2 regions of the Priestia aryabhattai genome follow, and region 2 is predicted to be linked to the other one. Evidence: a T-box and tRNA genes for the amino acid it is inferred to sense, from the RefSeq annotation. Region 2 holds a T-box; the other holds one or more tRNA genes.
What was found. A T-box is a leader RNA that pairs with one kind of tRNA and senses whether it is charged. The one in region 2 lies ahead of ileS (isoleucine--tRNA ligase), so its partner is inferred to be a tRNA-Ile.
Positions count from the first base shown of each region.

Region 1: it encodes a tRNA-Ile, which carries the amino acid that the T-box ahead of ileS (isoleucine--tRNA ligase) is inferred to sense. The anticodon was not compared.

Region 1 covers NZ_JAMBOQ010000001.1:894,536-898,962, forward strand. Annotated here, with positions in the region: gene M3225_RS04615 (peptidoglycan D,D-transpeptidase FtsI family protein) at 1-208, opposite strand, end outside; gene M3225_RS04620 (MFS transporter) at 370-1,647, opposite strand; gene sodA (superoxide dismutase SodA) at 1,777-2,385, opposite strand; tRNA gene M3225_RS04630 (tRNA-Ser) at 2,582-2,674, opposite strand; tRNA gene M3225_RS04635 (tRNA-Ile) at 2,686-2,762, opposite strand; tRNA gene M3225_RS04640 (tRNA-Asn) at 2,766-2,840, opposite strand; tRNA gene M3225_RS04645 (tRNA-Met) at 2,881-2,954, opposite strand; tRNA gene M3225_RS04650 (tRNA-Asn) at 2,956-3,030, opposite strand; gene M3225_RS04655 (DUF456 domain-containing protein) at 3,093-3,578, opposite strand; gene M3225_RS04660 (DUF1189 domain-containing protein) at 3,937-4,427, shown strand, end outside.
Region 2 covers NZ_JAMBOQ010000001.1:644,309-648,735, reverse strand. Annotated here, with positions in the region: gene M3225_RS03295 (YlmH family RNA-binding protein) at 1-761, shown strand, start outside; gene M3225_RS03290 (DivIVA domain-containing protein) at 845-1,339, shown strand; T-box leader at 1,409-1,629, shown strand; gene ileS (isoleucine--tRNA ligase) at 1,701-4,427, shown strand, end outside.

The sequences.
Region 1 (4,427 bases), 250 kb from region 2:
TATAACGATCGTACATTTTCCCTCGGGGAACAGGCGTACTGACTGTAACGTCCTGTGTTTTTTCGACTTCTCGTTCGTAATTCTCACCGTACACAATTTGAACAAGTCCCAACCGCAAAATTAATACGGAAAATAGGGCAAATACGGTCAAGAAAAGTAAGTTCACACGAAAAGGCACGTGACTTTTTCTTCTTTTTTTCTTTTTCATACCAACACCTACACTTTATAAAACATATATACCATAACACCATAAAATCAGACATTTAGCAAATAAATAGACACCTGGCAGGTGCCTATTTACGCAACGTATTTATTCTAAAAGAAAAGCGAGACATTTTCCATAGTACAAATGAAGGAGCTGACAACACTCTAAGCTGGAGATTCTCCGTCTCCTTCATTTAATACTGGGGGAGTAACCGTAGTTTCTTTTTTGTGTAGAGGCTGTGAAATATGTCTCACACAAAAGTAAATGATTGTATGCCCTGCTCCAACAATAGCTAATAAAATGGGAATACTTTTTGCTTCATCAAAAAACAGTACAGCTATTAAAAATAAAGAGATGGAAACGACGCGTCCAATATTCAGAAATACTTCTCTGACAACAATGTATTCGATTCTTTTTGAAACAACGTCTTTTGCTCGTCCAATCACATCGTACGTTAGAGAAATGAATGGAACCAACAAAATAGGATAGGCAATGGCAATACAAACAGCATATATAATTAACTTTGGATACGATAAGTTAAAGATAAGCAAAAAGACTGCTCCATAGAGAAGGAGTCCCCCTGTGAAAATAAATCGAAGGCGATTTTTTTGCTTAATAAATCTTGAGGCTACATAGTATCCTACAAACGCAACCGCTGAATTCACCAGTCCATATGTCCCTAAAGCTAATTCACTTCCCGTCGTAATAAACACCATGACGGATACAACAAAAATGAACGTACCTTCACGCAACCCTTGGAAGAAATGAGCTTGCAATATTCGATTCCAATCTTTATTGACTTTTCGTTCAGCCCATACTTCTTTAAATTTGTATACTCCTTCCGCTGCACGTCTTGTAATAAAAAAACTAAGCACAACGGCCCCAATAAATAATAGCAGAGATACACCAAAGACAATTTTATACCCAAGTGATTCATACAAAGCGGAAATAACGAAGCCCGCTCCTAAAGGACCAATCATCCCTGCAAAAGAGTTTAAGATTCCTAAAAATCCGTTAAAAAAGTCTCTTGTATCAGGTTCTGTAATTTCAAAAGTTAGCACATTAAAAGCTAGCCAATAAAAGCCATATCCTATACCCAGCAGTCCACCAAGCAATACTAAATACTCGGCTGCGTTAGCTCCACTGATTAATACAGCGATATAAAAAACAGCTAAAAAAGATACACCTAACCTTAAAACCACAACCCGGTCAATTCGTTTGGCCCATTTACCTGCTAAAATAAACGTAAGCGGCTGAAGCACCACTACCGCTAAATTATAAATAGCGAGATCCGAAAATTCGCCTGATTGTTTCCACAGATAAATGTTAACAAACGAATTGGAAATTGAAATAGCCAAGGCATAAAGACCGCCTATAATTAAAAGCAAAAGTAAATCTTTACTAACTTCTACATCTCCAACTACTTTTTTTAATAAAGGCATATCAAAAAACTCCTTTTCTCTTCTACACCTAGTGTGTGAAAAAGAAAAGGAGATATGTAAAAGAATTGGAAAACAAAAAAGCCAGTAAAGGTAATAATTACTTTACTGGCTCTTAAATACGTCTTTAACTTATTTTGCAGCGTCGTAACGCTTAGCAACTTCGTCCCATTTTACAACATTAAAGAATGCTGAAATGTAATCTGGACGGCGGTTTTGGTAATTTAAGTAGTAAGCGTGTTCCCAAACGTCTAGACCAAGGATTGGCGTTTTGCCTTCCATTAATGGGCTATCTTGGTTTGGTGTGCTTATTACTTCTAATTCGCCGTTGTTTACAACTAACCAAGCCCAGCCAGAACCGAAGCGAGTTTTAGCTGCATTTGCAAATTCTTCTTTGAATTGATCAAAGCTGCCGAATTTGCTAGCGATAGCGTCTGCTAATTCACCAGTTGGAGCACCGCCGCCGTTAGGGCAAAGGATTGTCCAAAATAATGAGTGGTTCGCATGACCGCCACCGTTATTGCGTACTGCTGTACGGATATCTTCAGGAACAGCATCTAAGTTTGAAATTAACTCTTCAATACTTTTGCTTTCTAGATCCGATTTGCCTTCAACAGCAGCGTTTAGGTTTGTAACATATGTGTTGTGATGTTTTGTGTGGTGAATATTCATTGTTTCTTTGTCGATATGTGGTTCCAGTGCATCGTATGCATAAGGTAGTTCTGGTAATTTGTAAGCCATGAATAATTCCTCCTTCAAAATATGTAAGCATTTTGGCGCAAAAGCACCGTATACATTTAGATTAGCAAATTTACCCTACTGTTTCAAATAAAAAGTACTTAATCCATGATTTATATTTACCTAATTCCCATTCACTATTCTTTTAAACATAAAAAAGCTTCTTTTTCTTAAAAGAAGCTTTGAATAGACAATAGTATGGCGGAGGAAGAGGGATTCGAACCCCCGCGGGCTTTAACACCCCTGTCGGTTTTCAAGACCGATCCCTTCAGCCGGACTTGGGTATTCCTCCAACCGTATAAATGGTGGACCCTGCAGGACTCGAACCTGCGACCGGACGGTTATGAGCCGTCTGCTCTAACCAGCTGAGCTAAGGGTCCCCATGGCTCCACAGGTAGGACTCGAACCTACGACCGATCGGTTAACAGCCGATTGCTCTACCACTGAGCTACTGTGGAACAATATGAATTATGTATATCACAAATGTAAATTGAGAAATAGCGGCGGAGGGGATCGAACCCCCGACCTCACGGGTATGAACCGTACGCTCTAGCCAGCTGAGCTACACCGCCATGGCTCCACAGGTAGGACTCGAACCTACGACCGATCGGTTAACAGCCGATTGCTCTACCACTGAGCTACTGTGGAACAATATAACATTTACTAGCGACATTAAAAATTTAACATGTTTCTAGCCTAAAGTCAATATATTATTTTAAAACAGCGTATAAAAAATATGCAATCATCAAAAGTTGAATAAATCCTTTTGAGATAGCGCCACTAAAAAACCCAATAACCGAACCTACTCCAATTTTCACTGCGTTGCTAATCGTTGTTCGATGAACAATCAGTTCTCCCACGACCGCTCCGATAAACGGACCTAAAATAATTCCAAATCCCGGGATGATAAACGGCCCAACAAGCAGCCCAACTGTACTTCCCCACACACCTGCTTTAGTACCTCCGAATTTTTTTACACCGATAATATTGGCTATATAGTCTGCTAAAAAAAGCGCTATAACTAACAATCCTTGTATCACCCAAAATAACCAGCTATAGGAACTAAAATCATAAAACAAACCGTATATAACAAACCCTAGAGCTACAAATAGCACGCTTGGGATGATGGGGTAAACCAACCCAACAAACGATACAACAAAGCTAATGATAATTAATGCCCAACATAAAATAGCCATGCCCGCACCTATCCTTTTTATTATTACTATTTATCATACAATAACTACTCCTATAAAGAAAGACCTTGCACCACGAGACCTTCCTTTATTTTACTTTCGAATACGTCTTCAGATAACGATTTTCGAGTGGCACTTCTGCAATATTAACAGCACGGTCCTCAAGCTGCCGGTAATATCCTCAAAAACAATGACAGCAAAACCTGTACATATACGTTTATTTAAGCATAAGATGTGCTTTTGACAAAACGCTCCATGGCATCATTGTAATTGGGAACGGTTTCTAAAATCTATTGTAAACCTTAAATTTTCGCTATAAAATAAGGTATAATCAGAATTTTTAATAGTAGGAGGCTTTACAATGAGCATGCTGAAAAAGATGGCATGGAGTTTTACTTCCTTCCAAAAAATAAGGTCGCTTCGCTTTGAGCATACGAATAAGACGATTGGCTTTGTGTTGTTTTTAACACTTATTTCTTTGCTGCCTACATTTTTCTTTATGACTTTGACGATTGTAAACGGCTATCATATCGCTACTACAGATCTTCCGAAATCTGTTTCTTCTTTTTCTATTTCAAATTCGCGGCTTACGTCAAGTCAGCCTTTCACAAAAAAAGTAAACGGTACTGCTTTTATCTTAAATTCCTCACAATCTATTGAACAGTTTCATTCTTCTGCTCATGCGATTGGTTTTTTAAAGGATGGAATTTACATCACGACTAATTCACAAACACAAACGTATTCATATGATTTATTAAATTGGCATCATAAAGAGAAAAATGAACTGTTAAACTTGCTACACGAACAAAAATCTTCTTTATACATACTGGTCCCTATCTCTATGCTTTTACT
Region 2 (4,427 bases):
AACATTTTAGGCAAGAAGAACATGGGTTTATTGACCAAGTTCTTCAGTGGAAAGAAGATGTCCTACATCAATACAGCCCAAAGCTAACGGACTTTTTAGATCCAAGGGAGCAGCAGATTGTGACGGCTATTGTTGGGACTGAAGAAGAGGTTCAAGTTTCATTTGATGGTGGACAACCGTTTGCTGAACGCAAACGTGCGCTGCTCTATCCGGATTACTATGTGCCTGAAAGCGGAGATTTTCAGTTACATATGTACGAGCTGAATTATCCTAAAAAGTTTGTGACGATTGAACATCCTCAAGTTCTTGGTTCGGCGATGTCCTTAGGGCTGCGTCGTTCAAAATTTGGCGATATTTTGGTAGCGGGAGATAGTATTCAGCTTGTAGCTGCAGAGGAAATCTCTTCTTATATTGAGATGAATTTAACATCAATTGGAAAAGCAAAAGTTTCACTTTCTTCTATTCAAAGAGAGCAGCTTCATGTGGTAAAAGAAGAGCTGATTGAACAAGTTTATACAGTTTCTTCAATGAGGCTTGATGTGTTGCTGTCGACCATTCATAATTTATCAAGACAAAAAGTCCAGCCGTTTATTGCAAACGGAGCGGTGAAAGTAAATTTTAAAGTCATTGAACAGCCTTCTTTTGAATGTCATGAAGGTGATATTTTGTCGCTTCGTGGTCATGGCAGAAGTCGCATCGTTTCACTTGAAGGCAAAACCAAAAAAGAAAAATGGCGAATTGTTGTAGGAAAGCAGAAATAAAGAGATCTACTAGCAGGAAATTTTAAAAATATGTCGAATAAACCATTACTAATGAGTAATGAGACAACACGGAGGTGGCCTAGATGCCTTTAACCCCTTTGGATATTCATAACAAAGAGTTTAATCGCGGGTTTCGCGGATATGATGAAGATGAAGTGAATGAGTTTCTTGACCAAGTAATTAAAGATTATGAGCTGGTAATGCGTGATAAAAAGGAGTTAGAAGGAAGAGTATCTGAATTAACAGATCGTCTTGGACATTTTACTAACATCGAAGAAACGTTAAATAAATCGATTTTAATTGCTCAAGAAGCAGCAGAAGATGTAAAGCGAAACGCTGAAAAAGAAGCGAAGCTCATTATAAAAGAAGCAGAAAAAAATGCGGACCGTATTATTAATGAAGCACTGTCTAAGTCTCGTAAAATTGCGATGGACATTGAGGAGACGAAAAAGCAGTCTAAAGTATTTAGAACTCGTTTCAAAATGTTAATCGAAGCACAGCTTGAAATGTTAAACAGCGACGACTGGGATCAGTTAATGGATTATGAGATGCCAGCGTTAGAAGAAAAAATTGACTAGTCAAGACATCATCTTGACTTCTCACGTTTTGTTGTCATATAATTTGGTAACAGATGAAATTTCATATCCAACAGTACGGAGACAGGGACAGTAGCTTTTTTAGTTTGTCAAAGCGAATCGAGGATGGTGCGAGCTCGATAACAGACAAAAAAGTGAAAATCACCCTAGAGTACCATTGCTGAACTGATGATAGTAAGCAGTGGCGGTTTATTCACGTTACGAATGCAAAGAGGATTTGCATGCAGCAAATCTACTAGGGTGGTACCGCGGGAGGCCTTCTCGTCCCTTTTTTGGGATGAGGAGGTCTTTTTGTTATGGTGCAAAAAGATATGAAAATTACGTTTTTTTTGGAGGGTAAAACATGGAATATAAAGATACATTATTGATGCCAAAAACTGAGTTTCCAATGCGTGGAAATTTACCGAATCGCGAGCCTAAAATGCAAGAACAGTGGGCTGAAATGAATATTTATGAAAAAGTGCAAAAACGTACGGAAGGTCGTCCGCTATTTGTCCTGCATGATGGACCTCCATATGCGAATGGCGATATTCACATGGGACATGCATTAAATAAAATTTTAAAAGATTTTATCGTTCGCTACAAGTCGATGTCAGGCTTCTGCGCACCTTATGTACCAGGCTGGGATACACACGGCTTGCCAATTGAAACAGCTTTAACAAAAAATAAAAAAGTAAACCGCAAAGAAATGACGGTAGCTGAGTTCCGTAAGCTTTGCGAACAGTATGCTTGGGAACAAGTAAACGGCCAGCGTGAGCAGTTCAAGCGTTTAGGCGTACGCGGAGATTGGGATAATCCATATGTAACGCTTCAGCCACAGTACGAAGCGCAGCAAATCAAAGTATTTGGTGACATGGCGAAAAAAGGCTATATCTACAAAGGATTAAAACCTGTGTACTGGTCCCCTTCAAGTGAATCTGCTTTAGCAGAAGCGGAAATTGAATATTATGACAAGCGTTCAGCTTCTATTTACGTAGCGTTTAATGTAAAAGATGGTAAAGGTGTGCTTGAACAAGATGAAAAATTCATCATTTGGACGACAACACCATGGACAATGCCAGCTAACCAAGGGATTGCTGTCAATCCTGAGCTTCAGTACAGCGTAGTTGAAGCAGATGGAGCAAAATATGTAGTGGCAACTGAACTTATTGAAACAGTTGCTAAAGAAATTGAATGGGCTGACTATAAGACACTTCGTACGGTAAAAGGTTCAGAACTTGAGCGCGTGGTAGCTGAACATCCAATCTACAAGCGTGATTCTTTAGTTGTTCTTGGCGATCACGTAACAACTGATGCTGGTACTGGCTGTGTTCATACAGCACCGGGACACGGGGAAGACGACTTTATCGTTGGTCAAAAATACGGTTTGGAAGTTCTTTGTCCAGTTGATAGTAAGGGTCATATGACGAATGAAGCACCAGGGTTTGAAGGATTATTCTATGATAAAGCGAATAAGCCGATTACAGACAAACTAGAAGAAGAAGGCGCGCTGTTAAAATTAAGTTTCATTACCCACTCATACCCACATGACTGGCGTACAAAGAAACCAACAATTTTCCGTGCAACAGCACAGTGGTTTGCGTCTATTAAAGATTTCCGTGAAGATTTATTAAAAGCAGTAGAAAAAACAGAATGGGTGCCTACTTGGGGTGAAACGCGACTTTATAACATGGTGCGTGACCGCGGAGACTGGTGTATTTCTCGTCAACGTGCATGGGGCGTTCCGATTCCGGTATTTTATGCTGAAAATGATGAGCCAATCATTACGGACGAGACAATTGAACACGTATCAAATCTATTTAGAGAACATGGATCAAACGTATGGTTTGAGCGTGAAGCAAAAGACTTGCTTCCAGAAGGCTTTACTCATGAAGGAAGCCCAAATGGCCGTTTCACAAAAGAAACAGACATCATGGACGTATGGTTTGACTCTGGTTCTTCACATCAAGCTGTTCTTGAAGAGCGTGAAGACTTACAGCGTCCGGCTGATTTATACTTAGAAGGTTCTGACCAATACCGCGGCTGGTTTAATTCAAGTCTTTCTACAAGCGTAGCTGTAACAGGTGAAGCACCTTATAAAGGGGTACTTAGCCACGGATTTGCTTTAGATGGTGAAGGTCGCAAAATGAGTAAGTCATTAGGAAACGTTGTAATTCCAGAAAAAGTAATGAAACAACTGGGTGCAGACATTTTACGTCTATGGGTAGCTTCTGTAGATTACCAAGCGGACGTTCGTGTATCTGATAACATCTTAAAACAAGTAGCAGAAGTATATCGTAAAATCCGCAACACGTTCCGTTTCTTACTAGGAAACCTAGCGGACTTTAATCCAACAACTGATGCTGTAGCTGTTGAAGACCTTCGTGAAGTAGACCGCTACATGCTTGTGAAGCTGAACAAATTAGTTGATAAAGTGAAAAAATCTTATGATTCATATGAGTTTTCAAGCATTTATCACGCAGTTCATAATTTCTGCACAATTGATATGAGTTCATTCTACTTAGACTTTGCAAAAGATGTATTGTACATTGAAGCAGAAAATAATGTAGAGCGTCGCAGCATTCAAACGGTCCTTTATGAAACGTTATTATCGTTAACAAAATTAGTGTCTCCAATTCTTTCTCATACAGCAGACGAAGTATGGGTTCACATTCCAAATGTAACGGAAGAAAGCGTGCAGCTAGTTGATATGCCAGGGGTTCAAGAAATTGAAGGAGCAAATCAATTAGTAGAGAAATGGGATGCGTTCATGGAGCTTCGTGATGAAGTATTAAAAGCGCTAGAACAAGCTCGTAATGAAAAAGTAATCGGTAAGTCTTTAGAAGCAAAATTAACGCTGTATCCAACAGCAGATACGAAAGAGCTGTTAGCATCTATTTCTGAAAATGTAGGTCAACTCTTCATCGTTTCAGATCTTGAGGTAGCAGAAGGTGAAGCGCCTGCTGAAGCACAGAAATTTAGCTATGCTTCAATTGTTGTAAGTAAAGCAGAAGGTGAGAAGTGTGAACGCTGCTGGGTTGTATCACCAACAGTCGGCGAAGATCAAGATCACCCGACTTTATGTACACGC